Regions from separate parts of the Janthinobacterium sp. BHSEK genome, predicted to be linked through region 3. Evidence: predicted binding sites of a transcription regulator. Region 3 holds the regulator's gene; each other region holds the start of a gene.
What was found. The regulator FliA, encoded in region 3, starts transcription of late flagellar genes. The targets are predictions, from matches to a motif close to CTAAAGTTTNNNNNNNNNNNGCCGNTA.
Positions count from the first base shown of each region.

Region 1: a site for FliA is predicted at 8,619-8,645, ahead of AC0V2Y_RS24560 (flagellar protein FliT). Genes of this name have one in related genera too.
Region 2: a site for FliA is predicted at 9,051-9,077, ahead of AC0V2Y_RS18355 (FlxA-like family protein). Genes of this name have one in related genera too.

Region 1 covers NZ_JBWBYV010000084.1:14-9,937, reverse strand. The annotation lists gene AC0V2Y_RS24595 (MATE family efflux transporter) at 1-1,066, shown strand, start outside; gene AC0V2Y_RS24590 (PhzF family phenazine biosynthesis protein) at 1,082-1,921, shown strand; gene AC0V2Y_RS24585 (S9 family peptidase) at 2,112-4,322, shown strand; gene AC0V2Y_RS24580 (CsbD family protein) at 4,398-4,583, opposite strand; gene AC0V2Y_RS24575 (class I SAM-dependent methyltransferase) at 4,738-5,388, opposite strand; gene AC0V2Y_RS24570 (M13 family metallopeptidase) at 5,457-7,526, opposite strand; gene AC0V2Y_RS24565 (HDOD domain-containing protein) at 7,682-8,509, shown strand; gene AC0V2Y_RS24560 (flagellar protein FliT) at 8,689-8,985, shown strand; partial or broken gene AC0V2Y_RS24555 (hypothetical protein) at 9,413-9,924, opposite strand, start outside.
Region 2 covers NZ_JBWBYV010000051.1:39,083-49,006, forward strand. The annotation lists gene AC0V2Y_RS18310 (hypothetical protein) at 1-506, opposite strand, end outside; gene AC0V2Y_RS18315 (hypothetical protein) at 570-1,136, opposite strand; gene AC0V2Y_RS18320 (DUF1800 domain-containing protein) at 1,550-3,355, shown strand; gene AC0V2Y_RS18325 (DUF1501 domain-containing protein) at 3,366-4,805, shown strand; gene AC0V2Y_RS18330 (dioxygenase family protein) at 4,802-5,641, opposite strand; gene AC0V2Y_RS18335 (hypothetical protein) at 5,599-5,769, opposite strand; gene AC0V2Y_RS18340 (Spy/CpxP family protein refolding chaperone) at 5,800-6,255, opposite strand; gene AC0V2Y_RS18345 (response regulator transcription factor) at 6,448-7,137, shown strand; gene AC0V2Y_RS18350 (sensor histidine kinase) at 7,140-8,630, shown strand; gene AC0V2Y_RS18355 (FlxA-like family protein) at 8,671-9,021, opposite strand; gene AC0V2Y_RS18360 (PrpF domain-containing protein) at 9,190-9,924, shown strand, end outside.
Region 3 covers NZ_JBWBYV010000062.1:3,923-13,846, forward strand. The annotation lists gene motD (flagellar motor protein MotD) at 1-665, opposite strand, end outside; gene AC0V2Y_RS21265 (flagellar motor protein) at 682-1,428, opposite strand; gene AC0V2Y_RS21270 (RNA polymerase sigma factor FliA) at 1,410-2,141, opposite strand; gene AC0V2Y_RS21275 (MinD/ParA family ATP-binding protein) at 2,187-3,050, opposite strand; gene flhF (flagellar biosynthesis protein FlhF) at 3,043-4,371, opposite strand; gene flhA (flagellar biosynthesis protein FlhA) at 4,638-6,734, opposite strand; gene flhB (flagellar biosynthesis protein FlhB) at 6,731-7,924, opposite strand; gene AC0V2Y_RS21295 (fumarylacetoacetate hydrolase family protein) at 8,064-9,062, opposite strand; gene AC0V2Y_RS21300 (pseudouridine synthase) at 9,149-9,859, opposite strand.

The sequences.
Region 1 (9,924 bases), on a different contig from region 3:
GGCCTGCCTGCTGACGAACATGGCGGCGCTGGTATTCGACCACCTGATGCTGGAACCGGCCGTGGCCGCCAAGGCCAAGCTGTTCGTGCACATCATCAGCTGCGCGCTGCCGCCGTTCGCCGCCTACCGCGCGCTGTACGGCTACAGCACCAGCATCAACCAGACCAAGCCCGTGATGGTCATCGCGCTGGCGGCGCTGGCGCTGAACATTCTCGTCAACTACCTGCTGATCTACGGCCACTGGGGCATGCCGAAGCTGGGCGGCGTGGGCTGCGCCGTGGCCACCACCTGCTGCGTGTGGATGATGCTGCTGGCCATGCTGGCGTGGATCCGGATCGCGCCCGCCTACCGCGCCACGTATCCATTCACGCACTGGGAATGGCCGCAGTTGTCGTCCATCGGCCCCATGCTGCGCCTGGGCCTGCCCATCGGCGTCACGTATTTTGCCGAAGTGAGCGCCTTTGGCGTCATCAGCCTGCTGGTGGCGCGCTTCGGCGTGATCCAGGTGTCGGCGCACCAGATCGCCCTCAATTTCTCGTCCGTCGTCTTCATGGTGCCGCTCACCTTCGGCATCGCGCTCGTCACGCGCGTGGGCCATGCCGTGGGCGAAGCCAATCTGCGCCGCGCGCGCTTCATTTCCTGGGTGGGCGTGGCCATGTCGCTGACGGCGGCCATCGTCTCGGCCACCGTCATCACCATCTTCCGCCACCAGATCGCGCAAGCCTACACGTCCGACCCGCAGGTGCAGGAACTGTGCGCGCAGCTGCTGCTGTTCGCCGCCCTGTTCCAGCTGTCCGACGCGACGCAGGTGGCCACTTCCTGCGCCATCCGCGGCTACAAGGTGACGCGCCAGCCGATGCTGATCCAGCTGCTGGCCTTCTGGGGCTTCTCGCTGCCGATCGGCTATGTGCTGGGCCTGGCGCCGCAAGGCTTCATCTGGTCGCCGGCCGAACCGATGGCCGCCGCCGGCTTCTGGATCGGCCTGGTCACGGGCCTGACGGTGGCCGCCGTGCTGCTGACCTGGTACTTGAACCGTTTGTCGCTGCAGCGCCTGCGCGCAGCCTGAGACAAGGAGCACCCCATGCCGCAACAACGCCCCTTCAAGCAAGTCGATGTCTTCAGCAGCGTGCCGTTTCTCGGCAATCCGCTGGCCGTGGTGCTCGACGCGAATGGCCTCGACGACGCGCAGATGCAGGCCATCGCGCGCTGGACGGGCCTGTCGGAAACCACCTTCGTGCTGGCGCCGCGCGACCCGGCGGCCGATTACCGCGTGCGGATTTTTTCGCCCGAGATGGAATTCCCGTTTGCCGGCCACCCGACCCTGGGCACGGCGCACGCCCTGCTCGATGCGGGCATGCGGCCCAAGGGCACGCGCATCGTGCAGGAATGCGGCGTCGGCCTGGTACAGATAGAACGGGGCGCCGGCGGCATGCTGGCGTTCCAGGCGCCGCCCTGCGCCACGCGCGCGCTCACCCCGGCGCTGCTGCCGCTGCTGCAAACAGCGCTGGACGGAGAACCGGCCGCGGGCGCCACCGTCGCCGACATGGGGATCCGCTGGCTGTGCGTGCCGCTGGCCAGCGCCGCCGCCTGCCTGGCCGTGCGCGCCGACATCGCCGCGCTGACGCCATTGCTGGCCGCCGCCGGCGCCGACGGCCTGGCGCTGTACGGCCCGCACGCCGCCGGCGGACCGGCCGACTACGAAGTGCGCGCGCTGCTCAGCGAACACGGCGCGCTGGTGGAAGACCCCGTCACGGGCAGCGCCAACGCCTGTATCGCGCAGCTGCTGGCGGGCAGCGACTACACGGTGCGCCAGAGCACCTGCCTGCAGCGCGACGGCCGCGTGTCCGTCAGTTTCCGCGCTGGTCACGCCTGGATAGGCGGCGCATGCCTGACCGTAATCGAAGGCACGATATTGGCTTGAACGGGGCAAAGCGCCATGGAATGGGCGGCTGCTGGATATTTTTGACGAAGGAAATACGGCCAGCAACGGTTTATTCCGTGGCTGGCGCTATCGCATAAACACGCATGCTCTGGTATCGTCTTACGCTTAGGCAACGCTCAAGCTCGCCTGTACATGCAGTGCCCTTCTTCTTCCAACTACCGAGACATCCATGCGTTTTATTCTTTGTTTTCTGGCCGCGATGGCCAGCGTTCCCGCATCGGCTGAAAAGCTGACCCTGGAACGCATCCACGCCGATCCGGCGCTGGCCGGCCCCGGCGTGCGCAACCTGAAAGTCTCGCCCGACGGCGAGCGCGTCACCTTCCTGCGCGGCCGCGCCGACAACCAGTTCCAGCTCGACCTGTGGGAATTCAAGCTGAAGGACAAGAGCACGCACCGCCTGGTCGACTCGAAGGCGCTGGTGCCGAATGAAACGATTTCGCCCGAAGAGCAGGCGCGCCGCGAACGCGAGCGCACGGCCAGCCTGAACGGCATTCTCAGCTACAGCTGGTCGCCGGACGGCAAGCAGCTGCTGGTGCCGCTGGCCGACAATCTGTACCTGGTCGACGCGGCCCACCCGGACAAGGCGCGCCTGGTCACCAAGGGCAATGTGCTCGATCCGAAAATCTCGCCGAAAGGCCGCTACGTGTCGTTCGTGCGCGACCAGAACATCCATGTGATCGACCTGAAGTCGGGCCAGGAACGTCAGCTGACCACCGACGGCAAGGGCACGATCCGCAACGGCGAAGCCGAATTCGTGGCGCAGGAAGAAATGGGCCAGCGCACCGGCTACTACTGGGCGCCCGACGATTCCGCCATCGCCTATAAACGCTACGACGAAGCGCCCGTGCCCGTCGTGCGCCGCTTTGAAATCTTCGCCGACCGCACCGACGTCGTGGAGCAGCGCTACCCTGCCGCGGGCGACCCGAACGTGCTGGTGCAGCTGCTGATCGTCTCGCCGGAAACGGGCGCGCAGCGCCAGGTGGATCTGGGCACGAACCCGGACATCTATCTGGTGCGCGCCGACTGGAGCGCGGACGGCAAATCGCTCGTCTACCAGCGCCAGTCGCGCGACCAGAAGACCCTCGACCTGGTCGCCGTCGACGCGGCGACCCTGGCGCAGCGCACCCTGCTGACGGAAACATCGACAACCTGGGTCAGCATCCATGACGACCTGCGCTTCCTGTCCAACGGCACCTTCCTGTGGTCGTCCGAGCGCACGGGCCGCAACCATCTGTACCTGTACGACATGGGCGGCAAGCTGCTGCACCCCGTCACCTCCGGCGCATGGGGCATCGACAGCGTGCTGGCCGTGAACCAGAAGACCGGTAAAGTGTTCGTCGCGTCGAACCGCGACGCCGTGATCGACAAGCAGACCTACGCCCTGGCCCTCGACGGCAGCACGGCCGACAAGCCGCAGCGCGTGACGAAAGCGGACGGCTGGCACGACACGACGTTCTCGCGCAATGGCGAAGTCTTCGTCGACACGTATTCCGACCCGGCCACGCCGCCGCAAGTGAGCATCCGCCGCCCGGACGGCGCCATGGTGGGCTGGCTGGAAGAAAACGCGCTCAACGCCAGCCACCCGTACGCCAAGTACAAGGCGGACCACCTGCCGACCGAGTACGGCACCCTGAAGGCCAACGATGGCCAAACCCTGCACTATTCGATCGTCAAGCCATCGAATTTCGACGCGGGCAAGCGCTACCCCGTCTACCTGTCGACGTATGGCGGCCCGCACTCGCAGCACGTGGCGCGCCGCTGGGGCAACAACTTCGACCAGTACATGGCGCAGCAGGGTTTTGTCGTCTTCCGCCTCGATAACCGGGGTTCGTCGCGCCGCGAGCGCGCGTTCACGGACGCGATTTATCACAAGCTGGGCGCGGCCGAAGTGGCGGACCAGTTGGTGGGCATCGACTGGCTGGGCAAGCAAAGCTTCGTCGATCCTAAACGCATCGGCGTGTTCGGCTGGAGCTACGGCGGCTTCATGACCCTGCGTTTGCTGTCGGCCGCGTCCGACAAGATCGCCATGGGCGTGTCGGTGGCGCCCGTGACCGACTGGTCGCTGTACGACACCCACTACACGGAGCAATTCCTCGGCATGCCGAAGGAAAACGTGGAGGGCTACAAGGCCAGCACCGTGTTCGCCCACCTGGACGGCCTGAAGTCGCCGCTGCTGCTGGTGCACGGCATGGCCGACGACAACGTCCTGTTCAGCAACAGCACGCGACTGATCGACGCGCTGGTCAACCGCGGCGTGCAGTTCGACCTGATGACGTATCCGGGCGCCAAGCACGGCATCTCGTCGCGCGCGGGCCAGCGCCACGTGTACAAGAAAATCGAGCTGTTCTTCAAGCAGAACCTGATGAAGCCGGCACAGTAAGCTTGCGCTGCATCAAATAAAAAACCGCCGCCTGTCTCGCGACAGGCGGCGGTTTTTACATTCTTGCTGCCAGAATTAAGGCTTGCGCGTGATGGTCTCTACTGCATCTTTCACATCGCCAACTTTCTTCTGCACTTTGCCTTCGACCTGGTTTGCCAGGCCCTTGGCTTGCTGTTCTTCGCTGCCGACGACTTTGCCAGCGGCTTCCTGGATTTTACCGCCGACTTCCTTCAGTTTACCTTCGACTTGATCTTTGTTCATGATGGATCCTCACTGTAGTTGGTACATCTGTTGTCCAGCCCCAAAGGGCCGGTACTGCGGCTCACACGCTGCTTGTTGCGTGTCGATGTGTCCATAGTACGCAGTGGGGATCAAAGGCTCTGTACGGTTCCTAACACAGTGCCAACATCGTCGATCAGGCCGTCAAATCCTTGCGCCACACGGTGGCCAGCCACGGCTGCTGGTCGCGCGGCAAGCCCGGCGGGCGGTAGTACTGCTCGACCAAGGTAAAACCGGCCGCCTGCACGTACGCGGCCCACGTCGCTTCGTCGTGATAGCTGCCATAGCGCGCGCCATTCCAGCCTTCCTGGTTCTGCCCGCGCGGGTTCGAGCTGAACAGCACGCCGCCCTCCTTCAGGCACGCGTGCAGGGCGCGCAGCACGCCGGGCAAGGCGGCGCTGGGCACGTGGAACAGCACGGCATTCGCGAACACGCCGTCGAAGTGCGCGGCGGGCAGGTCGAGGTCGACGAAATCCTGCTGCCACACGGTGCAGCCGCTGTAGGCGCGCGCCATCTCGACGAAACGTGGGCAGCCATCGACGCCCGTCGCGTGGTGGCCCAGGGCCGTGAACGCCTTCAGGTCGCGCCCGGGGCCGCAGCCCAGGTCGAGGATGGCCAGCGGCGCCGGCTTGCCGATGGCGTTCAGCAGCGCGCCGATATTCTGGCTGACGTCGTGGTCGCGCGTGCCTTCGAAAAACTGCTCGGCACTGGCATCGTAGTGGGCCAGGGTGCGGCCCGTGATGGCGTGGATGGGGTCTTGCTGGTCGTGCGGCGGGGTCGGTTTCATGGCGGTCCTGTCGATATGTTCCGCCATTTTACGGTGCCGGCGCGTCGGGCGTCCGGCACCGTCCATGATTACCAGACGCGTACGCGCTGTTCCGGCGCCAGGTACAGCTGCAGCCCCGGCTTGACGTCGAAGGCCGGGTACCAGGCGTCGAGGTTGCGCACGGTGGCGGCGCGGTATTGCGCCGGCGCATGGCCATCCGTGAGGATTTGCTGGCGCGCCGCCGCTTCGCGCGCCTTGCTGCGCCAGCTGACGCCGTAGCCGATGAAGAACGCGCGGTCCGCGTCCGGCTGCGCCGGCTTGCCCTGCTGCGACAGGGTGAACGCGTCATGCGCGGCCGCCACGCCAGCCAGGTCGGCCAGGTTTTCGCTCAGGGTCAGCTGGCCATTCACGGCCAGGTCCGGGAACGGTTTGTAGGCCGCGAACTGCGCCACCAAATGCTTGGATGCCGACTGGAAATGCGCCAGGTCGGCCGGCGTCCACCAGTCGCGCAGCTTGCCCTGGGCGTCGAACTGCGCGCCCTGGTCGTCGAAGCTGTGGCTGATCTCGTGGCCGATGGTGGCGCCGATGCCGCCATAGTTGGCCGCATCGGACGCTTGCGGGTCGAAGAATGGCGGCTGCAGGATGGCGGCCGGAAAGTTCAGTGCATTTTGCAGCGGCAAGTTGACGGCATTGACCAGCTGCGCCGGCATGGCCCAGGCCTTGCGGTCGGGCGACTGGCCCAGCTTGGCCAGCTCCTGCCGGTAATGAAACTGTTCCGCCCGCTGCACATTGCCCAGCGCATCGCCGCGCACCACGCGCAAGCCCGCATAGTTTTCCCACCGTTCCGGGTAGCCCACGCCCACGTACAGGGTCTTGAGTTTTTCCTGCGCCTGCGCCTTGGTGGCCGGCGCCATCCAGTCCAGCTTGTCGATGCGGCGCGAGAAGGCGGCGACGATATTCGTCACCATGTCTTGCACGCGGGCTTTCGATTCAGGCGGGAAATAGCGTTCCACGTACAGCTTGCCGACGGCGTCGCTCAGGGCCGCATTCGTCGCGGCCAGCGCCCGCTTGCTGCGCAGCGACTGCTGCGGCGTGCCGCTCAGGACGCTGCCATAGAAGGCGAAGCGCTGGTCGGCGGCCGCCTTCGGCAAGATGGTGCTGAAATGGTTGATCGCGTGGAAGGCCAGGAAATCCTTCCAGGTGGCCAGCGGCACGCTCGCCACCAGCGCGGCGCTGCCCGTCATGGCCGTCGGATGCCAGACGATGAAATCCGTCTGCTGGCCCAGCCCTGCCGCCTGGAAAAAGGCTTTCCAGTCGAGGCCCGGCGCCTTGCTGGCGAAGTCGGCGGCGCGCCACGCATTATTGCCCTTGGCGACATCGGCCGAATCCTCGCGGCTGGCGTGACTTGCGGCAATTTGCTGTTCCAGCGCAAACACGCGCGCGGCGCGGGCCGGCGCATCGCGGTAGCCGGCCTGCTGGAGCATGGCGGCGATATGCGCCTGGTAGCCCGCGCGCAAGCCCTGCATGCGCGCGCTGTCGCTCTGGTAGAACGCGCGGTCGGGCAAGCCCAGTCCGCCCTGCAGCAGGTAGGCCACATTGCGCGTGGTGTCGTTCAAGTCTTGCGCCACCCACAGGCCGAACAGGTTTTCCGTATAAAAATTGGTGGAATTGAGCGGATCGACGTCGGCGCGCAGACTCTCGCCCAGCGCGCGGGCCAGCCCTGCCCGGTCGCGTATGCCATCGATCTTCTTGAGCAGCGGCTTGATCGGCGCCCAGCCTTTCGCTTCGATAGCCGCTTCATCCATCCAGGAGCGGTAGAAATCGCTGACCTGGCGCGCCGATGCATCGGCCTGCGGCGCCGCGGCCAGGCCTTCGACGAGGCCAATGATGCGCTCGTTGGTGGCGTTGGCGAGGATGGCGAACGAGCCCCAGCTGCTGCGGTCGGCGGGAATCTCCGTGCTGCGCAGCCAGTCGCCATTCACGTAATCGTAGAAATCGTCGCCGGGCAAGGCCTTCGCGGCAGCGGGGACGGCGGCGCTGGCGGCCCCTTGCTGGCCATGCGCCTGGACAGGCAAACCGGTCAGCAAGACGCCGGCCAGGATGAGGATAATGGCAGCCTGGACTGGCGTCCGGGACCAGGAAAAACGCAAACCGTGCATGGCGATCCTTTCGATGTAATAGCCAAAATCATACCCTGAAAACCCTGCCTTTTTAGGTGAAAAACCGTCCCCTAAATTTTTTGCATGCGGACAAAAAAATCGGCATATAGTTGCACGACTGCACGCCGTACCGCGCGAACGCCAAGGAGATTGCCATGCAACTGGAAGCGCTGTTCCAGCATCCCCACGCCCTGCCTGCCGCCCCGAAGATCGTCGATGAACTGGTGCGCAGTTTCGACAATCCTGCCATCGCCACCGAAGACATCGCGCGCCAGCTGGGAGCGGACCCGGCCTTGAGCGCCAAGCTGCTGCGGCTGGCCAACTCGGCCTATTACCACGTCTCGCGCAGCATCGGCACGGTGGAAGACGCCGTGCTGATGCTCGGTTTTGTTACCGTGCGCACTCTCGTCATCAGTTCCGGCCTCGTCAGCGGTTTCAAGGCCGTGCCGGGCCTGAATTTACCGCAATTCTGGCGCTACAGCCTGCACAGCGCCGTGTCGGCCCGCTGGATCGCGAGGCAGACGGGCGACAACCAGGACCTGGCCTTCACCATCGGCATGATGCATGCGATCGGGCAACTGGTGATCCACGCCGCCATGCCCGAGCAAGCCATGCAGCTCGACAAGATTGCCCCGCCGCTCGATGCGCGCCGGCTCGACGCGGAACGGGTATCGCTGGGCTACGATTATGCGCAGGTGGGCGCCGAACTGGCGCGCCGCTGGAAGTTTCCGCCCGCCTTTGCCGAGGCCATCGCCGCCTTTCCCGCTCCGCTGGCCAAGGCACCGTTGAACCGCCTGGCCGCCATCATCCACCTGGCCGCCTGGCGCGCGCGCATCGAGGAAAATGCCTTGAGCAATGAAGAAATCATCGCCTGCTATCCCAACGAGGTGGCCGAAGCGCTCGGTTTGCCACCGTCCGTGCTGGTCGACAGGATGCCGCCGCCGGCCGAACTGAGCGCAGGACTGGAAGAACTCGTCAAATAAATCCACCGCTGCCGGCATCGCCACCCCGGCATCCATGGGGGTTTGCGGACGATGCCGGCGGCCAGCCAGAAAACATCCAAATTATTTTCACTTTTTTTTCAAAAACACCCTCAAGTTCCCGTTGGACCCGCCGTTAATCTAGACAAGCGGTAATCCATTCACTAGTTACGGGTGTGCTCATGACCTCCAACGACGTTCTCTCGATGTATGAAAATATTGCAGGAATGACCAATAAAATGGTCGTGGCCGCACGTTCGAGCGACTGGAATGACTTGGATGCCCTGGAAAACCAGTGCGCCAGCGCCGCCAGCGCAACCATGGCGGGCAAGGTACCTGCCCTGGCCGGCGCCTCGCGCCTGCGCAAGATCGACTTGCTCAAGCAAATCCTGGCCAATGACCGCGAAATCCGCGCCATCACGGAACCGTGGATGACGCAGCTGTCGAACGCCATGCCAGGTTCGCGCGCCCGCATGTAAGCCAAGAGGCAGGCAAGTCGCCGCGCCAGAAACGACAAAAGCACCCGAGGGTGCTTTTTTTACGTCTGCCGCCTTGCCAGGGAGCGCCATCTGCGGCGCTCAAAAAGCAAGGTGGGGAATGTGGAAGGCGAGCCCCAGGTATCTCCTGGCGTCGCCTCGCTGCCGGTTGCATCCGGCGTTCGCGAGCACATCGTCGGCATCGCAAACCGCTTCCAGACCCAGGCGTTTATGCAACGCTACACCTGGTTTGCCGCGCCACACTATCGTTGGTGACTGCGCCAGGCTGGGGCTGTTTTGTCGTAGAGCAAGTCCACTGAATTAATCATATCACCATCTTTAAAAAATAGGCAACACGATAGACGTACATTTTCTGTCTTTTTTGAATATCTTTTTTTATATCAATTTTTAGCACGGCCCCGCACACAATTTAACGCGAGAACGGCTCCGCTTCCGGCTCGGCCGCCCCTTCCTCCACCGCCTCCGTCAACACGGGCACCTCCTTCTTCCTGCGGCCGAACGGCTTGCGCAGCAAGACCCAGTATTTCGACGGCGCGCCCGGTTCCACCGCTTGCCTGCGCTTGCGCACGGCATACACGATGAGCGCCGTCAGCAGCAGGAAGAGCACAGTGCCGATACCGAGCCACAGCAAGCCGTTGCCGCCCGATTTCTTTTCCTTGTCGGCCGCAGGCGCCGCGTGCAGGGGTTTGGGCTTGGCATGGGGCGCTTCCGCCACGGCTGGCGCGGCAGCGGGCGGCACGGCGGCCGTGGCGGCGGCAGGCAGGGCCAGCGCCTTTTGCAAGACGCCGATCTTGCCTTCCAGCTCGCCGAGCTTTTCATTCAAGGCCGTATTTTTCTCGTCCAGCGCCATGCACGCTGCCGCCTGCCCCGCATCCGCCTGCGGCGCGCAGGCGGCCACGGGCGCCGTGGCGCGGCGCAATG
Region 2 (9,924 bases), on a different contig from region 3:
CCCGAGCCGCGTGCCTGCGCGGCGCGGTTGACGGTGTCGGCGGCCAGGCGCACGAACTGCTTGGCGCCCTCGAATTCGCGGTCTTCGTTCGATGAGGCTTCCGCTTCCAGCCCCAGCGCATTGCCAGCCGCCGAGGCCAGGCCGCTGCCGATCTTGGCCCCCAGCGGGCCGCCGAAATAGCCGCCGATGGCGCCGCCGGCCAGGGGAATCGCTTTTTTCGCCACGCCCTTGAGCACGCCGCCGACGGCCTGGCCCACGGGCGACTTGATGATGCCGCCCGCCACCGAGGCGGCCTTGCGCAGGAAATTGCCAAGAAACTGTTCCAGTTCGGCTTCATTGCTGACCGACAGCAGTTCATTGGCAAGTTCCATCTCCTCGGCTTCGGAAAACATGGCGTTCGCGCCGCCCTCGCCGCTCCACTCGCCCTGGCCAAACTCGAACTGTTCCGCTTCAAAGCCGGACATCTCCTGGCCGTATTCCAGGGTCGTACGATCTAAGTCATGCATGATGAGCTCCTAAAAGTTAGCACCTCGGTTGACACTACAGTGCCGGACGAACTGGCCGTCCGGCTAACAATCGAGCACGACGATGTGCCCGCCCTCGCGGCGCCAGCGGCCACCGGCCCGTCCTGGCGTTTGTGCCGCCTGCCTGAGCAAGCCTGGCGCCACGGTACGTGCCACTTGCAACAGGGCCGTTTCCACCTGCGCCCTGGGCGCGCGCGCGCCCGTGCCGGCATCCTGCGCCAGCGCCGTATTGACGGCGTCGATCAGATGCACGACCTGGCGCGCCAGTTCGAATTCCTTGTCTTCCGGGCTCAATCCTTCCAATTCCATGCCGAAGATGCCTGCGGCGCGCCGCTTGAGCGCCTGCGGCGAACCGCCATGCAAGGGCAGCAGGGGCGCCACCACCTTGCCCAGCAACTGGCGCAACGGCCCTTCCAGCGGCGTGCCGCGCACCTGCTGGCCCGCCGCGGTGGCGTCCAGCTGGTGCCCCAGGAAAGCATCGAACTGGGATGGCGCCTGCAACTCCAGCAATTGCGCCGCCAAGGCCAGCTCATCTTCCTGCTGCAGCGGCAGCATGCCGGGCGCCTCAGGCAATTCCATTTCGGGACGATAGGCGAGCAGACGGCTGGTCATGGCAAGCTCCGGTGAAAGACGGGCGGGGTGGCCCATGCCTCCCTGACGCAAGGGCCATGCCAGCCGGGCGCGGGAGAAGAACGGGACGCGACGGCGAACGCCGTTTCGCCGATGCGATAAAAACCATGGTTTCCGGCGAAGCGAGTTTCGTTGTCAAGATGAGCTTTCAAACAAGCTTAATTGGCAGGAATGATTACGTCGCCTATCCGCCACAATGCCCGCGAACGGCAAAAAATATTTTCTATTTTTAAAAAATAAAGTTCGCGCTACCGCTTCGAAAACAATCTCAACACCATGCCAACGGCCGGCAAAAATAAACGTGGCCAACACGTAAATACTTAATTGAAAACAGGATTTTGGTAGTTAAGCCCTACAATTAAGCGGCTAGAATTTGATTGCTTGAAAGAAACTAAATGACTGACTCTACTTTGCGCCGTTTGCTGGCCGTCACTTTGTTCAGCCTGCTTTCCGCCTGCGGCGGTGGCGGCGACAGCAAGACCGGCTCCACCCAGAGCCCGGACATCTCGGTCGTGCCGCCAGCGACCACCGCCCCCGGCGATCCGGCAGCTCCCGGCAGCACGCCCGGCGACACCATCGCGCCGCCGCCCCTGACCACGCCCCCGGCCGGCCAGGCGGCCACCACCTTCACGCGCCAGCAGGCATCGCGCTACCTGGGCCGCGCCACGTTCGGACCGGACATGGCCGCCATCGAGGCGCTCGCCGCCAGCGACAGCGACGCCTGGTTCCGCGCACAGTTTTCCAAGCCACAAACCTTGCATCGGAAATATATCGACGCCATGCTGGCGGCGCAGGCTGCCGGCGGGGAACGCACCAGTTTAAGGACGTTCTATGAAACGTTCTGGCAACAAGGCATCCGCGGCGAGGACCAATTGCGCCAGCGGATGGCCTTTGCCCTGTCCGAAATCTTCGTCATTTCCATGCAAAACGAGTCCGTGCAGCCGCAGCTGCGTGGCGTGGCCAGCTACTACGACATGCTGGGCCAGCATGCTTTTGGCAACTTCCGCGACCTGCTGGAAGGCGTGGCCCTGCATCCGATGATGGGACTGTACCTGTCCCACCTGCGCAACCAGAAGGAATCGGCCACGCGCACACCCGATGAAAACTTCGCCCGCGAAGTGATGCAGCTGTTTAGCATCGGCCTGTACCAGCTGAATGCGGATGGCAGCCTGAAACTGTCCGGTGGCAAGCCCATCGACACCTACACGCGCGACGACGTGGCGGGCCTGGCGCGCGTCTTTACGGGTTGGAGCTGGGCCGGTCCGGACCAGAGCGCCACACGCTTCTATGGCGGTACGGCCGATCCCGACCGCGACTGGAAGCCGATGCAGAACTACGCGGCCTTCCATTCCAGCGGCGACAAGCGTTTCCTGGGCCAGAGCATCTCCGGCGCCAGCAGCGGGCAGGCCGACCTGAAGCTGGCGCTCGACACGCTGTTCAACCATCCCAATGCGGGACCGTTCTTTGGCCGCCAGCTGATCCAGCGCCTGGTCAGCAGCAATCCCAGCCCAGCCTACGTGGGCCGTGTGGCCGCCGCGTTTGCCAACAATGGCAGCGGGGTGCGCGGCGACATGCAAGCCGTCATCCGCGCCGTGCTGCTCGATCCGGAGGCGCTGGCCGCAAGCGGCACCACTTTGCGCACCGGCAAGCTGCGTGAGCCACTGCTGCGCCTGGCCGGCTGGATGCGCGCCTTCGATGCAAAAGCGACCAGCGGGCGCTACCGCATCTATTATCTGGACGACCCACTGAGCGGTCTGGGCCAGAACCCCTTGAATCCGCCGTCCGTGTTCAATTTTTTCCGCCCCGCCTATACGCCGCCCAATTCCGCCCTGGCCAGCGCTGGCCTGGTGGCGCCGGAACTGCAAATCACGGCGGAACCATCGGTGACCGGCTATCTGAACTTCATGCAGGAAGCCATCAATAGCGGTGTCGGCGATGGCCGTGAAGTCAAGCCCGACTACACGCGCGAACTGGCACTGGCCGCCGACACGGGCGCCCTGCTCGACCGCATCGATCTGCTCCTGATGCATGGCAGCATGCCCGCCAGGCTGCGCGGGCAAATCCTGACGGCCGTCAATGGCATCAGCATCCCCGCAGCCACGGCCAGCAATGCCGCGCAGGTCGCCACGGCCCAGGCCAACCGCGTCAAGCTGGCCATTTTCCTGACCATGGCCTCGCCGGCCTACCTGGTACAAAAATAAGAGTGATCACATGCAAAACTTCCCCTTTTCCCGCCGCCGCTTCCTCGGTTCCATGCTGAGCCTGGCCGGCACCACGGCCGCGCCGTTCGCCATGAATCTGGCCGCCATGGGCAATGCCGCCGCGCAATCGGCAGGCGACTACAAGGCCATGGTTTGCCTGTTCATGGCAGGCGGCAACGACGCCTTCAACACGGTGCTGGCCACCGATCCCACGTCATGGAGTGAATACACGCGCCTGCGCAACACGGGCGCCGCCGACTCCATCCATCTGCCCGGCGTGGGCGAGACGGGCGGCGTCTTGCCCATCGTGCCCGCCACTGCGCAAACGGGCCGCGCCTTCGCCCTGCATCCCCAGCTGGCGCCCCTGAAAGACCTGTTCGACAATGGCCGCGCCGCCGTCGTGGCCAATGTCGGCACCCTGATCCAGCCCGCCACCCTGGCGCAGTACAAGGCCGGCAGCGTGGCCTTGCCGCCCAAGCTGTTTTCGCACAACGACCAGCAATCGACGTGGCAATCGGGTTCGCCGGAAGGGGCCAGCACGGGCTGGGGCGGGCGCATCGGCGACGTGGCCGGCGCGGGCAATACGAATGCCATGTTCACGGCCATTTCCGCCGCGGGCAATACCGTCTTCCTCAGCGGGCGCCAGGTGCGCCAGTTCCAGGTGGGCCAGTCGGGCGCCGTGCCGATCCGCGGCCTGAGCGGCAGCCTGTATGGCAGCACGGGCGGCGCGGGCGCGCTGCAAGCCATCATCAACGATGCGGGCAGCGATCTGATCGAACAGGAACACGTGGCCGTGGTCCAGCGCGCCATTTCCAGCCAGAGCATCCTCAGCGGCGCCATGCTGGCGGCCGGCGCGGGCGGCGTGCCCAATCCCCCGCCCTATGTCAATCCGAACACGGGCGTATCCGGCGTCAATCCGCTGGCCGTGCAATTGCAGACGGTGGCGCGCATCATCGGCGGACGCGGCCCCCTGGGGGCGAAACGGCAAGTGTTTTATGTGACCCTGGGCAGCTTCGACACGCATGACAGGCAAAAAGTGCTGCACGCCGACCTGATGGCGCGCCTGGCCCATGCGCTCGCCTACTTCGACACGACCCTGGCGGCCCTGCAGGGCGCCGACCTGCGGCGCCAGGTGACGACGTTTACGGCGTCGGACTTCGGCCGCACCTTCAGCAGCAACGGCGACGGCACGGATCACGGCTGGGGCGCCCACCACTTTGTCGTGGGCGGCGCCGTGAAGGGCCGCGACATCTACGGCGCCTTCCCCGTCACGGGCGTGGGCCATGAGCTGGACGTCGGTTCCGGCGCCCTGCTGCCGACCACCTCCGTCGACCAGTATGGCGCCACCCTGGCCAAGTGGTTCGGCGTGGCCGACAGCCAACTGGCCGAGGTCTTCCCGAACATCGGCAACTTCAGCCGGCGCGACCTGGGTTTCATGACGGCAGCTTAACCGTTCACGGCGATCGTCAGGGTGACGACGTAGCCATCCGTGGCGTTGCCCGTCACGGTGGCCATCTGCAGGCTGGTGCCGTCGCTGAAGACATTGTCGGCGGCATAGCTGATCTGCGCCAGGTTGCGCACGCTGGCCGTGTAGCCGCTGGCCGTATAGGCCTCGTTCAACGTTGCCATCGGGAAGGTAAACTGCGAGGTCTTGATGCGGCTCGCGGCGCTGGCCGCCTTGGCCAGGCTGGGATAGACCTCGACATGCACATGCGGCATGCGCCCCGCGTAACAGCCGGGAAAGATGGTCGTAAAGGAAAGGTTGCCGGCGCTATCCGTTTCCTGCACGCCGCGCAGGTAATTTTGCGCCGTCACGCCGCTCGAATACAGCGAATACAGGCCTTCGCGGTCGCAATGCCACAGGTAGACGGCATAGCCAGCCAGGCTGGCGCAGCCGCCGCTGGCATTGAGCAGCTGCAATTTGATGGTGAGCGGCACGCCCGCCGCCACGCCCGTGGCGCCGTTGAAACTGGCGCGGATATCGCTGCGCACCACGCCCGACTGGTTCAGCACGTTGATGATGCTGCCGCCATGCGTGTTCGTGCCGTCGGCCGGATACGGCCCGCCCGTTTCCTCGGGAATCACCGTGCAGGCGCCCGTGCTGGGTGTCGCGCCCGCAGCGGCACCGCTGCCTGCGGCCGCGCCGCTGGGGTCCGACCCGCCGCCGCAGCTCATCAAAGGCAAGGTGGCGGCGCCGGCCAGCAGCCAGCGCAGGACTTGCCGCCGCTCGGCCGCCTGCCGCATCATTTCGAGGTCGGATGCCAGACCGTGATCATGTAATTCCATACATACTCCATCAAGTGGGGCAAGCCCGCCAAGGCGGGGCTCAGGCTGGCGCACAGGAACAGCGCCTGTGTCGCATGGCGCGAGAGCGCCTGCAAGCTGCTGCCCGGACGCAAGGCATGGATGCGCATGCTGACTCTCCCTGTGTTCGCGCCTGCCGCTTACTCGGAGCGCTGGAGGTCGCGCGGACCCTGGCGGCTGTCGCGCCGCTGCCGCGCCTGCTTGCGCTGTTCCGGCGTCAGCACGGCCAGCAATTGCTGCTCCAGCCGCGCCTGCTGCAAGCTGATCGCCGCCAGGGCTTGCGCCGCCGTGCTGGCCAGCGCGCTGGCCTTGGCATCGTCGTAGGCATCGGATGCGGCCAGCGCGCGCAGCTGCGCGTGGGCCTGGAAGGCGATCTTTTCCTGTTCCCGCAGCAAGGGTGCCTGGGCGTAGGTGGCGGCGAAGACCTTGTCCTGCTGCGCTTCGCTCAGCGCGATGCCGTGCAGGAACGGCGGCGGCCCCGGCATGGCGCGCGGCGGCGGGCCGTCCGGGGCGAATTCCTGCTGGGCCAGGGCGACCAGCGGCATGCTGCAGGCGGACAGCAGCAACAGGGACAGGACAATACTCAGGTGTTTCATCGGGCTTTCCTTTCGTGGCGATCAGCCCTGATTGTCGGCGTCTGGCGTGTAAAGCAACGTTAGGGCCGCGTAAAAGCGTGTAAAGGAAGCTGCGCAAATGTAAGCGGACGTATGTAAAAGCGGGTAAAAGGGCCCTGAAGCGCCCCTGTTGACTGCTATCATCGGGCGATATTCACCCGAAAAAGCACAGGCATGAGCAAGGTTTTGTTAATCGATGACGACGTGGAACTGGTCGGCATGTTCCAGGAATACCTGACGCAGGAAGGTTTTGACGCCCGCGCCGTGCATGACGGCGAAAGCGGCGCGGCCGAAGCGCTGACGGGCCTGTACGCCATCGCCATCCTCGACGTCATGATGCCGCGCATGAATGGCCTGGAAACCCTGCGCCGCATCCGCGCCGGCAGCAACCTGCCCATCCTGATGCTGACGGCGCGCGGCGACGACACGGACCGCATCGTGGGGCTGGAGCTGGGCGCCGACGATTACGTCACGAAACCGTGCACGCCGCGCGAGCTGACGGCGCGCATCCGCGCCATCCTGCGCCGTTCGCAGGCGGCGCCGCACGACAACTCGGGCATGGCGCCGCTGACCGTGGGGCAATTGACGATGTGGCCGGAACAGCGCCGCGTTTCCTGGGCCGGCACGCACCTGGAGCTGACGAGCACGGAATTCAACCTGCTGGAAGTGCTGGTGCGCCATGCCGGCAAGCCCGTGAGCAAGAATCAACTGTCCGAACTGGGCCTGGGCCGGCCCATGGCCCGCTTCGACCGCAATATCGACGTGCACTTGAGCAGCCTGCGCCGCAAACTGGGCACCCTGGCCGACGGCCGCTCCTGCCTGCAGACCGTGTACCGTCTCGGCTACCAGCTGATCAAGGAGTAAGCGTGGGGCGCCTGTTCTGGAAGTTCTTTCTGTGCATCATGCTGGCGCAGGTGACGGCCACCATCGGCATCGGCGGCACGTTCTGGCTGAAAAACCGGGCGGCGCAGCAGGAGCGGGCGCTCGACATCGACACCAGTCCGCCCGCGCAAATGATCATCGAGGCCGCCAGCGCCACCCTGGAAGCGGGCGGCAGCGAGGCCTTGCGGCAATTTCTGGGCAAGCTCGAGCGCATGCGCGTGTTTGCCGTCGATGCGCGCGGACACGAACTGATGGGCCGCGCGGTGCATCCCGCCATGCTGAGCAAGGCGCGCGCCATGCTGGAGCAGAGCCAGCCCCATCCCGTCGTGCGCACGGTCACCGGCAGCGACGGCCAGCGCTATCTGCTGTTCCTGCCCTCGTCCGAACGCTTCCGCAATGCCGAGGCAGGCGCCGCGCGCGACACCCTCAATGCCGTCACCCTGAGCGGCCCGCGCGCCATGGGACCCGGTCCACGGCCCAGCGAAGCGGGCACTGCGCCGCCACGCGGCGAATTCGGCCGCGGCATGCCGCCCGGCCCGCGCATGGACACTCCCTACCGCACCTTCATTCCCCTCGGCGCCGCCATCGCCGCCAGCCTGCTGTTCGCCTTCTTGCTGGCCTGGTATTTTGCGCGCCCCATCCGCGACCTGCGGCAGGCGTTCGAGGCCGCCTCGCACGGCAACCTGGCGCCCCGTTTTCACGCCAGCGGCAAGCGCGGCGACGAGTTGACGGACCTGGGCCGCGATTTCGACCGCATGACGGGCCGTTTGCGCCATCTCATGGAGAGCCAGACGCGCTTGCTGCATGACGTGTCGCACGAACTGCGCTCGCCGCTGGCGCGCCTGCAGGCCGCCATCGGCCTGGCGCACCAGCAGCCGGACAAGATGGACGCCTCGATGCAGCGCATCGAACGCGAAAGCGAACGCATGGACAAGCTGATCGGCGAGCTGCTGACCCTGTCGCGGCTGGAAGCCGGTGCCGGCTCCCCGCTCAGCGAAGACGTCGACATTGCCGAGCTGCTGCACGACATTCTGGAAGACGCCCGCTACGAAGCGAAGGCGCGCCAGGTGGACATCGCCCTGGAGGGCGACGCAGCCAGCGCCGACGCCGCTGTCACGGGCCGGCCCGAACTGCTGGCGCGCGCCGTGGAGAACGTGGTGCGCAATGCCGTCAAGCATAGTCCCGATGGCGGCACGGTGGAAGTAAAGCTGTCGCGCCTGCATGACGGCAGGCAGGATCTGCTGCGCATCGCCGTGCTGGACCGCGGCCCCGGCGTGGCCAGCGCCGACCTGGCCAGCATTTTTGAACCCTTCTTCCGCGCCAGCAACACCCAGCACAGCACGGACGGCCACGGCCTGGGCCTGGCCATCGCCCAGCACGTCATCGGCGCCCATGGCGGCCGCATCGGCGCCAGCTTGCGCAGCGGTGGCGGGCTGTGCGTGGAAATGTTGTTGCCCGTCAAAACGCCAGGCTGAGCTGCCGCGAGCCTGCCGACGGGAATTGCCGGCGACCTGCCTACGCCTGGGTATCGATGATGCTGCCCAGGGTCGACGCGCTTGACCTGGCGGGACTGGACGCCGACTCGGCGCTGCTGGCCGCCTGAGAATCGTCTTGCGCCGCCTGCTGCGCGGCAGCAGCTTGCAACTGAGCAATTTGCGCCTGCAAGGCCTGGATTTGCTGCGCCAGCTGCTGCTGCAGCTTTTGCGACGCCTCCGTCTGCTCGCCCTTCTGTGACTCCGTCAACTGCTTTTGCGCCGCCGTGATCTGCTTTTGCAGCGCCGCGATCTGCGCACTGCTGCCCGCACTGGCGCTGGCGGCCGCACCGACTGTACCGACTGCGCTGCCTGAACCGATTGCCGCTACCATACTGCCTCCTTGATCATTCAATACCTTATTATCGGCGCGCAAGGTACTCAATACAGGGCGGCAAGTGTAAAGGCGGGTAAAGGCATGTAAAGACGCCGCGCACACCATCCGATTGCACACCAGCAAGAAAAACTGGCACACTGGCGCTTCCTGCCTTGACCACGATCCATGATGATGACGCCCCTGCTGCCCGCCCTGCCCGACCTCGTGCCCCGCCTGCGCTGCGGCATGATCGAGTTTCCTGTCCACCACATGCGCGGCGGCACATCGACGGGCCTGGTCTTACATGCAGCTTCCGTGCCGGCCGAACAGACGCTGCGCGAGGAATTGCTGCGCCACCTGATGGGTGCGCCCCAGTCCGGCCGGCAGCCGGGCAACCGGCAAATCACGGGCCTGGGACGGGGCGCGCCCACCAGCAACAAGGTCTTCCTCGCCGGGGTGGAACAGCATGCGGGCCAGCCGCGCCTGGTCAGCGCCCTGGCGCAGCTGGCGGGCGAGCACGGCGATATCGACTGGAGCGTGAACTGCGGCAATATGTCGTCCGCGCTGCAACTGTGGGGACTGGACAGCGGCGTGATCGAGGCCCTGGCCATCGGCGCGCACGACGTCGATATCCGCAACACCAACACGGGCGTCATCACCACCTCGCGCATGGCGCGCGAACTCGATGGCAGCTTTACGGCCGCCAGCATTCCTGGCGTGACCGGCAGCTTCCCCCGCGTGGACCTGTTCCTGCGGCAGCCGGCCGGCGCCAAGACGGGCAAATTACTACCAACAGGCAATGCGCAGGATGTGGTGCACGGCTATGCGGTCTCGTGCGTGGACGTGGCCGTGCCCATGGTCATCGCGCTGGCGAGCCAGTTCGGCAAGACGGCGCACGAGTCCATCGCGGAACTGGAAGCG
Region 3 (9,924 bases):
TTCGGCGCCACGGGGATGTTGTCGGCGTGGCCCACGGCCGTCAGGCGTGAAGCCTGCACGCCGCTGGCGATGAACAGGCGCACCACCGCGCTGGCGCGGGCGGCCGACAATTCCCAGTTCGAGGCAAAGGTCGAATTGCTGATCGGCTGGACGTCCGTATGCCCTTCCACCTGCACGTCGTGCGTGTCGTCCTTGAGCAGCACGGCGACGGCGCGCAGGGCCTGGTCCGATTCCGCCGTCAGGCGCGCCGCGCCCGGGTCGAACAGCACGCTGGCATTGATTTCCACGCTGACGCCGCGGCTCGTCTGCGTCACGCGGACCTTGCCTTCCTTGACCAGCGGCGCCAGCGTGGACGTCAGGTCCTGCGCCAGGCGCGTCATGTGTTCGCGCTCGCGGCGGATGGCTTCCGTGCGGCGTTTCAGGGCGGGATTGGGCAGCGGAATGGCTTGCGGCGCTTCCATGATGATGGGCGGCGCGCCCTTTTCCAGGCTGAAGGCCTGGCCGATGGCGTTCTGGAAGACGCGGTATTTGCCTTCATTGACTTGCGAGATCGCATACATGACGACGAAAAACGCGAACAGCAAAGTGATGAAGTCGGCATACGAGATCAGCCAGCGGTCCTGGTTGTCCGGTTCCTCGTCATACTTCCTGCGCGCGCGCCGCATCATGCTCAGTGCTCGCTCAGTGCTCGTGAAGCAGGCTGGAGACGCGCTCTTCGATGATGCGCGTATGGTCGCCCGTGGCGATGTCGTACAGCACGGCGGCCGTGATTTCATACTGCACCACGCGGCGCGAGACGATGGCCTTGAGTTTATTGGCCACCGGCAGGAACAGCAGATTGGCCAGGCCGACGCCATAAATCGTCGAGACAAACGCGACGGCGATGCCGCTGCCCAGTTTGCTCGGGTCGGTAAGGTTTTCCATCACGTGGATCAAGCCCAGCACGGCCCCCAGGATGCCGATGGTGGGCGAATAGCCGGCCGCCGATTCCCACACCTTGACGGCCTGGCGCTCGGCCAGTTCGTAGGCGGTAATCTCCACGTCGAGCAGCTGACGCAGCTTGTCGGGCGCGATGCCGTCGACGATCATGCGCAAGCCCTTGGCGTTGAAGCGGTCGGCCGTGTTTTCCATCAGGCGCTCGAGCGCCAGCGGGCCGTCGCGGCGCGCCGTCAGGCTCCATAGTCCGATGTCGCGCGCCAGCGCGGCCCGGGTGTCGGCCGGCGGCAGGAAGACCCAGCGCAGCATTTCCAGCCCGCGGACAAAAGTGCGCAGCCGCGTCTGCAGCAGCACGGCGCCGAAGGTGCCGATGATGACGATGGCGAAGGCGGCCGGCTGCAGCAGGGAGGCCATCTTGCCGCCTTCCAGTGCCTGGCCGACCAGCAGGCCCGCCAGCGCCAGCGCCAGCCCGATTACGCTGGACCAGTCCACGCCTGCTCCCTCAAGGTTGCGCGCAGGCGCGCGACGGCCTGGGTGTGCAGCTGCGAGACGCGCGATTCGGACACGCCCATCACCGCGCCGATCTCCTTCAGGTTCAGCTCTTCTTCGTAATACAGGCCCATGAGTATTTTCTCGCGTGGCGGCAGCGCGTCGATGGCATCGATCACGGATTGCCGGAAATCGGTATCGAGCAGGGAACGCAAGGGGTCGCTGTCCTCGTCCACGCAGTGGCGGTCGAGGAAGCTGTCATTGCCGTCCGGGTCATGAAAGTCTTCGTAGTACACCAACTGGTGGCCGCCGCCGTCGCCCAGCATTTCCTGGTAGTCGGCCAGCGACATTTTCAGCAGCTTGGCCACTTCCGACTCGGTCGGCGGATGGCCGAGGCGCTGCTGCAAGGTGCTCATCGCCTCTTCGATCTTGCGCATGTTCTGGCGCATGCTGCGCGGCAGCCAGTCGCTGGTGCGCAATTCGTCGAGCATGGCGCCGCGGATGCGCAGCACGGCATACGTCTCGAACTGCGCGCCATGCGTCTCTTCATAGCGGCTAATGGCATCGAGCAAGCCGATCATGCCGGCCTGGATCAGGTCATCGACCTCGACCGAAGGCGGCAATTTCGCCTTCATATGGTGCGCCAGACGCTTCACCAGCGGAATGTGCTCCGTCAGCAAATAGTCCTTGTTCGATTTCCCTTTGACCGTGTACATAGGCTGCTTATTGTTTTCTCGTCTTATCTGGTGCTACGGTTGGTGTCAGGCGCTGAACTGGTGCGGGCTCCCCGTCTGGTACAAGGTGCCGCCAAGCACCGGCGCCGCCGAACGGGCCAGCCGCTCGGCCAGTCCGCGAAACGCCACCGAGGCGCCCGCCAGCGGAAACGCATCGACCACGCTGCGGCCCAGGCGCGCCGCGCGGTGCAGATATTCATCGGCAGGCACCGAACCCATCGAGGTCAGCTTCACGGCCAGGTAGCGGCTCGCCGCCTGCGCCATATTATCGTATACCACTTTTGCCTCGGATTCGGAAGCGCCGGTGACGAGAATGCCGAACGGCCGGCGTCCCAGTTCCTGGCTCAGGCGCTTGATCAGGCAGTACGCGGCCTTGATCGAGGTGGCGCTGGTCGACACTTGCACCACGATATCCGACGAAGCCATCAGCGGCACGGGGAAGCAATCGCCCTCGTCTGCCACGACGCCGTCGACCAGCACGATGCCGCTCTGGCGCGCCAGCACCTCGAAGGTCTTGCCCAGGCGGCGCAGTTCGTCCTCGCCCGCATAGTCCATGCTGTCCATCAGGTGGTTGCGCGCGCCCAGGCTGGCCACGCCGAAGCCTTGCGGCACCTGGTGGATGACCTGGTTCAAGCCGCACTGCTGGCGCGCCACGTCGCGCAGGCTGGCGCCGTGGGCCAGTCCCAGCCGTGCCGCCACGCCGTCGCCGCCGCCGCTGGCGTCGAGCAGCAGCACGTCATTGCCGCCGTAGACGAGCGAAGCGCCCAGGTTGACCAGCATGGCGCCCTTGTCGTCCTGCGGCGTGGCCGAGAGGAACGTCATGACGCGCGGCTGCGGGCCGGCCAGCATGCGGCGCAAGCCCTCGGCCTGGTCGAAATCGAAATTAGCCAAGGTGCACCCCGCGCGCTTCGTGGTTGCGGGCGGCCGCCTGCGCCATCAGCAGCGGCAGTTCGGCATCGGAAAACTGCGTCGCCGCCGCATCGCGCTTGAGCTTGAAGGCGCGGTCGATCAGGTAGCCGCGGTCGGCCAGGTACAGGTCTTCCGGCACGCGCTGGCCGTTCGACACATAAAACAGGTTCAGCTTCTGGCGGATCACCACGTCGAGCACGTTGCCGATCGACGCCGCTTCATCGAGCTTGGTCATGATGCAGCCGGCCAGGCCGCTGCCCTGGTAGGCGCGCACCACTTCGTTCAGCGTTTCCTGCGTCGCCGTGGAGTTCAGGCACAGCAAACGCTTGACGTCGGCGCCGGCACCCGACAGCATGGCCACCTGCTCCGTCACCATCTGGTCGCGCTGGCTCACGCCCACCGTATCGATCAGCACCGTGTGCTTGTTCTTGAGTTCCTTCAGGGCGATGCGCAAGTCCGCCTCATCCTTCACCGAATGCACCATCACGCCGAGGATCTTGCCGTAGATGCGCAGCTGTTCGTGCGCGCCGATACGGTAGGCGTCCGTGGTGATCAGGGCCAGTTTTTCCGGACCGTGGCGCATCACGCAGCGGGCCGCCAGCTTGGCCGTGCTGGTGGTCTTGCCGACGCCGGTCGGACCCACCAGGGCGAATACGCCGCCCTGCTCCAGCATCGCGTCTTCGTTGGCGACCGTGTTCAGGTTGCGGCTCAAAACCGTCTTGATCCAGCGCATGCTTTGCGCGCCGTCGAGGCCGGCGGGCAGCTTGTCGATCAGGTAGCGCGCCAGGCTGGCCGAGAAACCGGCGGCCAGCATCTCGCGCAGCACGACGGCTTTTTGCGGCTCGCGCTGCTGGGTCGAACCCCACGAGATTTCCGCCAACTGGGTTTCCATCATGCCGCGCATGGCGCGGATTTCATTCATCATGCCGCTCATCTCGGCGGCGGCGTTTTCCTTGACGTGCGCCAGCGCGCTGGCCATCATCTGCTGCATGCGGGCCATGTCCACTGGCTCGCCGGCTGCCTGGCGCGGCGCGGCGGGACGGGGCGCGGCCGGGCGCTGGGCCGGGGCGGCCGGACGCTGCGGCGTGGCGAACTGGGTCTGCAACTGAGGACGGGGCTGGGCCATTTCGGACGCGGCCGGCGGCGAGGCCAGCGAAGCGGCATCATCGTTGGCCAGCGCGAGGATTTCCACCACGCCATCGGCCTGGCGGTTCGACAGGATCACGGCGTCGGGGCCCAATGCTTCGCGCACCTTGCGCAGCGCATCGCGCGACGAGGCGCCCGTAAATTTCTTCACATTCATGACCGGCCTCCCAGGGCGGGGGTGGCGCAATATGGGCTGAACTGTGTGACCATCATCGACTCCTGTTGCTTGGGTGCTGTCTTCCACATGGACACAGATCACCCGGACAGTTTCCATTATTAGCGATGCTTGGAGGAAATGATCGAAGGAACAGGACGGGAAAGTACCCGTTATTCAGTTTGCCGGGAGGAAATTACGCTTTTTTTAACCCAAAGCAAAAACCGGGGTCGAACCCTCAGGGTTCGACCCCGGCCCTTTGCATGGGTTTATTGCGCGCCCACCAGACTGGTGACGCGGATCGTCTTGGTTTCCGGCACTTCCGCATGCGACAGCACTTTGAGCTGCGGCAAGGCGCGGCGCAGGAAGCGCGACAGCAGGGCGCGCAGCGGCGCCGGCACCAGCAACACTGGCGTCAGGCCCAGCGCTTCCTGCTGCTGCGCGGCCAGGCCCGCCTGGTGGGCGATGGTGTCGGCCAGGCCCGGCTCAATGCCGGCACCGTCGCCGCCATTGCCCATCGCCTGCATCAGCAGGCGCTCCAGGCGGCTGTCCAGGGTCATCACGGACAGTTCGGCCGCGCCGGGGAACAGCTGCTGCACGATGGCGCGACCCAGGGCCACGCGCACCAGCGCCGTGAGGTCGTTCGGGTCTTGCGTCTGCACCGTATGCTCGGCCAGGGTTTCGATGATGGTGCGCATGTCGCGGATGTGCACGCCTTCGGCCAGCAGGTTCTGCAGCACCTTCTGCAGGGTGGACAGCGACAGCATCTTCGGCACCAGGTCTTCCACCAGGCGCGGCGACTCCTTGCCCAGGTGATCGAGCAGGGACTGCACTTCCGCGCGGCCCAGCAACTCGGAAGCGTGCGAGGTGATCAGGTGGTTCAAATGCGTGGCCACCACGGTGCCCGCGTCGACAACCGTGTAGCCCATCGATTGCGCCTGGTCGCGCAAGCTGGCGTCGATCCAGGTGGCGGGCAAGCCGAAGGCGGGGTCGTTGGTGGCCAAGCCCGGCAAGGTGCCGCTGGCCATGCCGGGATTAATCGCCAGGAACTGGCCGTTGAACGCTTCGCCCACGCCCACTTCCACGCCCTTGAGCGTGATGCGGTAGGCGGACGGCTTCAATTCCAGGTTGTCGCGGATATGCACGGGCGGCGCCAAAAAGCCCACTTCCTGGGCAAATTTCTTGCGGATGCCTTTGATACGCTTGAGCAATTCGCCACCCTGCGTCTTGTCGACCAAGGGAATCAAACGGTAGCCCACTTCCAGGCCCAGGGTGTCGACGGGCATGATGTCTTGCCAGCTGGCCTCTTCCTGCTCGGGCGCCACGGTCGCTTGCGGCGCCTCGGCCGGCTTTTCGGCCGCCGCTTTTTCCTGCGTGCGTTTCTTGCTGATCAGATAGGCGGAACCGGCCAGCAATGACGCCAGCAGGATGAAGACCATGTTCGGCATGCCGGGAATCAAGCCCATGCCGCCGATGATGCCGGCGGTAATGTACAACACTTGCGGTTTCGCAAACAATTGACCGACCAGCTGGGTGCCGATGTCCTGTTCGCTGGCCACGCGCGAGACGACGATACCGGCCGCCGTGGAAATGATCAGCGAAGGAATCTGCGCCACCAGGCCGTCACCGATGGCCAGCAGGGTGTAGTTCTTGAGTGCATCGGCAAAGCCCATGTCGTGCTGCAGCAAGCCCACCAGCAGGCCGCCGACGATATTGATGACGGTGACCATGATGCCGGCGATGGCGTCGCCGCGCACATATTTGCTGGCACCATCCATGGCGCCATAGAATTCCGCTTCCTGCGCCACTTCCGTGCGGCGGCGGCGCGCTTCGTCTTCGCCGATCAGGCCGGCGTTCAGGTCGGCATCGATGGCCATCTGTTTACCAGGCATGGCGTCCAGCGCAAAGCGGGCGCCCACCTCGGCGATACGGCCCGCGCCCTTGGTCACGACGGTAAAGTTGATGATCGTCAAAATGATAAACACCACGATACCGACCGTGTAATTACCGCCAATCAAGAAGTGACCGAACGCTTCGATCACCTTGCCGGCCGCGTCGGCGCCCGTATGGCCTTCCGTCAGCACGACGCGCGTGGACGCCACGTTCAGCGACAGGCGCAGCATGGTCGACACGAGCAGGATGGTGGGAAACGCCATGAAGTCGAGCGGCTTGACCGTGTACAGCGCCGTCAGCAGCACGATGATGGACAGCGCAATATTAAAGCTGAAGAAGATGTCGAGGATGAAGGCCGGCAGCGGCAGCACCATCATCGCCAGCAGCATGATGATGATGACCGGCGCGGCGATGCCCTTGCTGGCGTTGTTGCCCATTCCGCTGAGCCAGGCTGGCAATCTCAGGCCGTTCATGGTGTACTTCCTTTATTCTTGTCTGCCGCGTCTGCCGCGGGTTTGGTCTGCGATGCGGGGTCGAGCGGATCGAGCTCGGGCGGCACGTCGAGTTTTTTCGGCTTGTCGGGGCGCTCGCCCTGGCCCTTGCCGTAGCTGCGCAGCTGGAACACATATGCCAGCACTTCGGCCACGGCGCCATACAGCGCCTCGGGAATCTCGTCGCCGATGTCCGTGTGCTGGTACAGCGCGCGCGCCAGGGCGGGCGCTTCCAGGATGGCGACCTTGTGTTCGCCCGCCAGTTCGCGGATCTTCGCCGCCACCTCGTCGATGCCCTTGGCCACCACCTGCGGCGCGCCGCGCGAATTCTCGCCGTACTTCAGGGCCACCGCGTAGTGGGTCGGATTGGTCACCACCACGTCGGCCGTGGGCACGTCGGCCATCATGCGGCGGCGCGACATTTCATGCTGCATCTGGCGGATCTTCGCCTTGATCTGCGGATTGCCGTCCGACTCCTTCGCCTCTTGCTTGACTTCCTGCAAGGACATTTTCATCTTGTTGGCGTAGTGCCACATCTGGTAGGGGCCATCGATGGCAGCGATCAGACCCAGCGCGCCCACGATCAGCAAAAAGGCCGTGATCAACAGGCTGATCAGATGGGCCGAACCGGCGCGCAGGGATTCCACCGACAGGCCCAGCACGGCATCCTTTTGATGCTGCATCACCATCCAGGCGACGACGCCGACGACGAGGGTCTTGGCGATAGCCTTGAGCAACTCCACCAGCGCATTCTTCGAAAACATATTGCCCAGGCCGCGAATCGGGTTGAGCTTGCCAAAATTGGGGGTAAACGCCTTGGAACTGAACAGCCAGCCGCCCACCAGCACGGGCGAGGCCAGCGCGACGAGCATGATGGCCAGCGCGTACGGCAGGCAAGTGAGCAGGACGGAGCCCACGTCGTAGCCGATGCGTAACATCATCGCGTCGGGATTGAGGATTTGCTCCCGGTCCAGGGTCAGCCCGGAAACCATGACGGCCGTCAGCCGCCGCACGATGGCGTCGCCGGCAAACCACAGACAGCAGCCGGACGCCATCAGCACCGTAAACGTGGCCACTTCACGCGATCGCGGAACATCGCCTTCCTCACGCGCCTGCTCGAGGCGCTTCGGTGACGCGGCTTCGGTCTTTTCTGCGTCGCTGTCTTCCGACATCAATCAACTCCGGTGAAGTCCTGCAGCCTGGCTAGGCGCAATACGGACTGGGCATGGAGCATTATCGGTTCAATCATCACAACGCCATCAAGGGAAAAGGAGGGCGAATCCCCTGCTTTTCCTTTGCTCTCCAGAAACCTTAGCGGGACTTGCGCGCTTCGGCCTGTTTCACGGTTTGTTCTATCGCGCCGAACAGGGACTTACCGTCATCGCCCAGCATCTCCAGGCGGACCACATCGCCGAACAGCAAGTACGGCGTGCTGGCGACGCCATCGGCAATCATCTCCTGGTTACGTCGCTCAACGATACTGGAAAAACCCTTCTTGACTTCCTTGTTGGCGACCCCGCCCGCGCTGACCACGCTGCCGGCGCGCGCGTTGCGCGTCTGGCACAGATGGGCGAGCAATTGCGGGTAATTGAACGCCATGTCGGCGCCCGCGTGGGGCTGGCCCGTCAACTTGCCGTTCAGGCTGCAACGCAAGGCGTAATGCACCTTGCCGCCGCGCCAGGCGTCGCCCAGCTCGTCGGGCGTGATGGCGACGGGCGAGCACGCCATCGCCGGTTTCGCCTGCAGGAAGCCATAGCCGCCGGCCTGCTCATCCGGCGCCAGGTTGCGCAGGGTGACGTCGTTGACCAGCATCAACAGCTTGATGTTCAGGTGCGCCTGGTCGGGCGTGGAGCCCATGGCCACATCATCCGTGATGGCGGCAATGCCCGCTTCGTAGTCGATGCCCCACTGTGCGTGCGCCAGAGTGATCTCATCGTGGGCGCCGAGGAAATCGTCGCTGGCGCCCTGGTACATGCGCGGCGCGTCGCGCAGATTCGCGGGCACTTCAGTTCCCGCCGCCTTGCAGGCCCGCTCGATCTGCTGCAGGTAGGAAGCGCCGGCCACGCGCAGGCTGCTGCGCGGCAAGGGCGCCATGCAATTGGCGGGATCGAACTCGAAGGCGCGATGACCGCGGCCGCTATTGATGGTCTGGTACAGTAAATCCAGCTGGGGCGCGATGAAACTCCAGTCGTCGAGCGCCTTTTGCAGGGTCGAGGCGATGCCGTCGGCCAGATGAGCCGTTTTCAGGTCGCGCGAGACGACCGCCAGCTGGCCGTCGCGCGTGCCATCCTTCAGTGTAGCTAATTTCATGTACGGAAAACTTCGTCAAATGCGGGCAATAGGAGGCCAAATACGCCAAAAAGCCGGGAAAACCCGGCTTCGGTGCTCAGGGAGAGTTAGGCCAGGAGGGCGATCTGTTCGGGGGTCAGATAACACCACTCGCCTTCGGCGATGCCCAGCGACTCCAGGGTCAGGCTGCCGATGGCGGAACGGTGCAGCGCGCTGCAATGGTTGCCGGCGGCAGCCAGCATGCGCTTGACCTGGTGGTATTTGCCTTGCTCGAGCACGATTTCCAGCTGGTGCTCTCCCCGCTTGACACAGACGAGGGCCGCCAGCGGGGCAGGTTCGTCATGCAATTGCACGCCAGCCAGCAACAGGGCCACCAGTTCATCGGTCACGGGCTCTTGCGTGGTGGCCTGGTAAATCTTCGGAACGTGACGCTTCGGCGACGATTGCGCATGGATAAAGGGGCCATCGTCGGACATCAGCAGCATGCCGGTCGTATCGTGGTCGAGCCGGCCGACGGGCTGGACTTCGCGCCAGGTGAACTGTTCCGGCAGCAGGGTCAGCACGCCGGGATGATGGCTGGGCTTGCGCGAGCATTCAAAGTTGGCGGGCTTGTTCAGCGCCAGGTACAGGTGCGCGCGGTACACCCACTCTTCTTCGAACACGTGCAGCACCAGGCCGTCGGTCTCGACGGTGGTGCGGTAATTGGTCTGGGTGACGCCATCGATGACGACATCGCCATCCTCGATGAGGGAACGGCAATATTTACGGGTGCCAAAACCCTGCGATTGCAGGATGCGGTCTAGGGATAATTTACTCATGGGCGTGACTTTACCAGAAGCGGCTGGCAGCGTGAAGCGGCCCTGCGCCGGGCCGCGGAGGCACA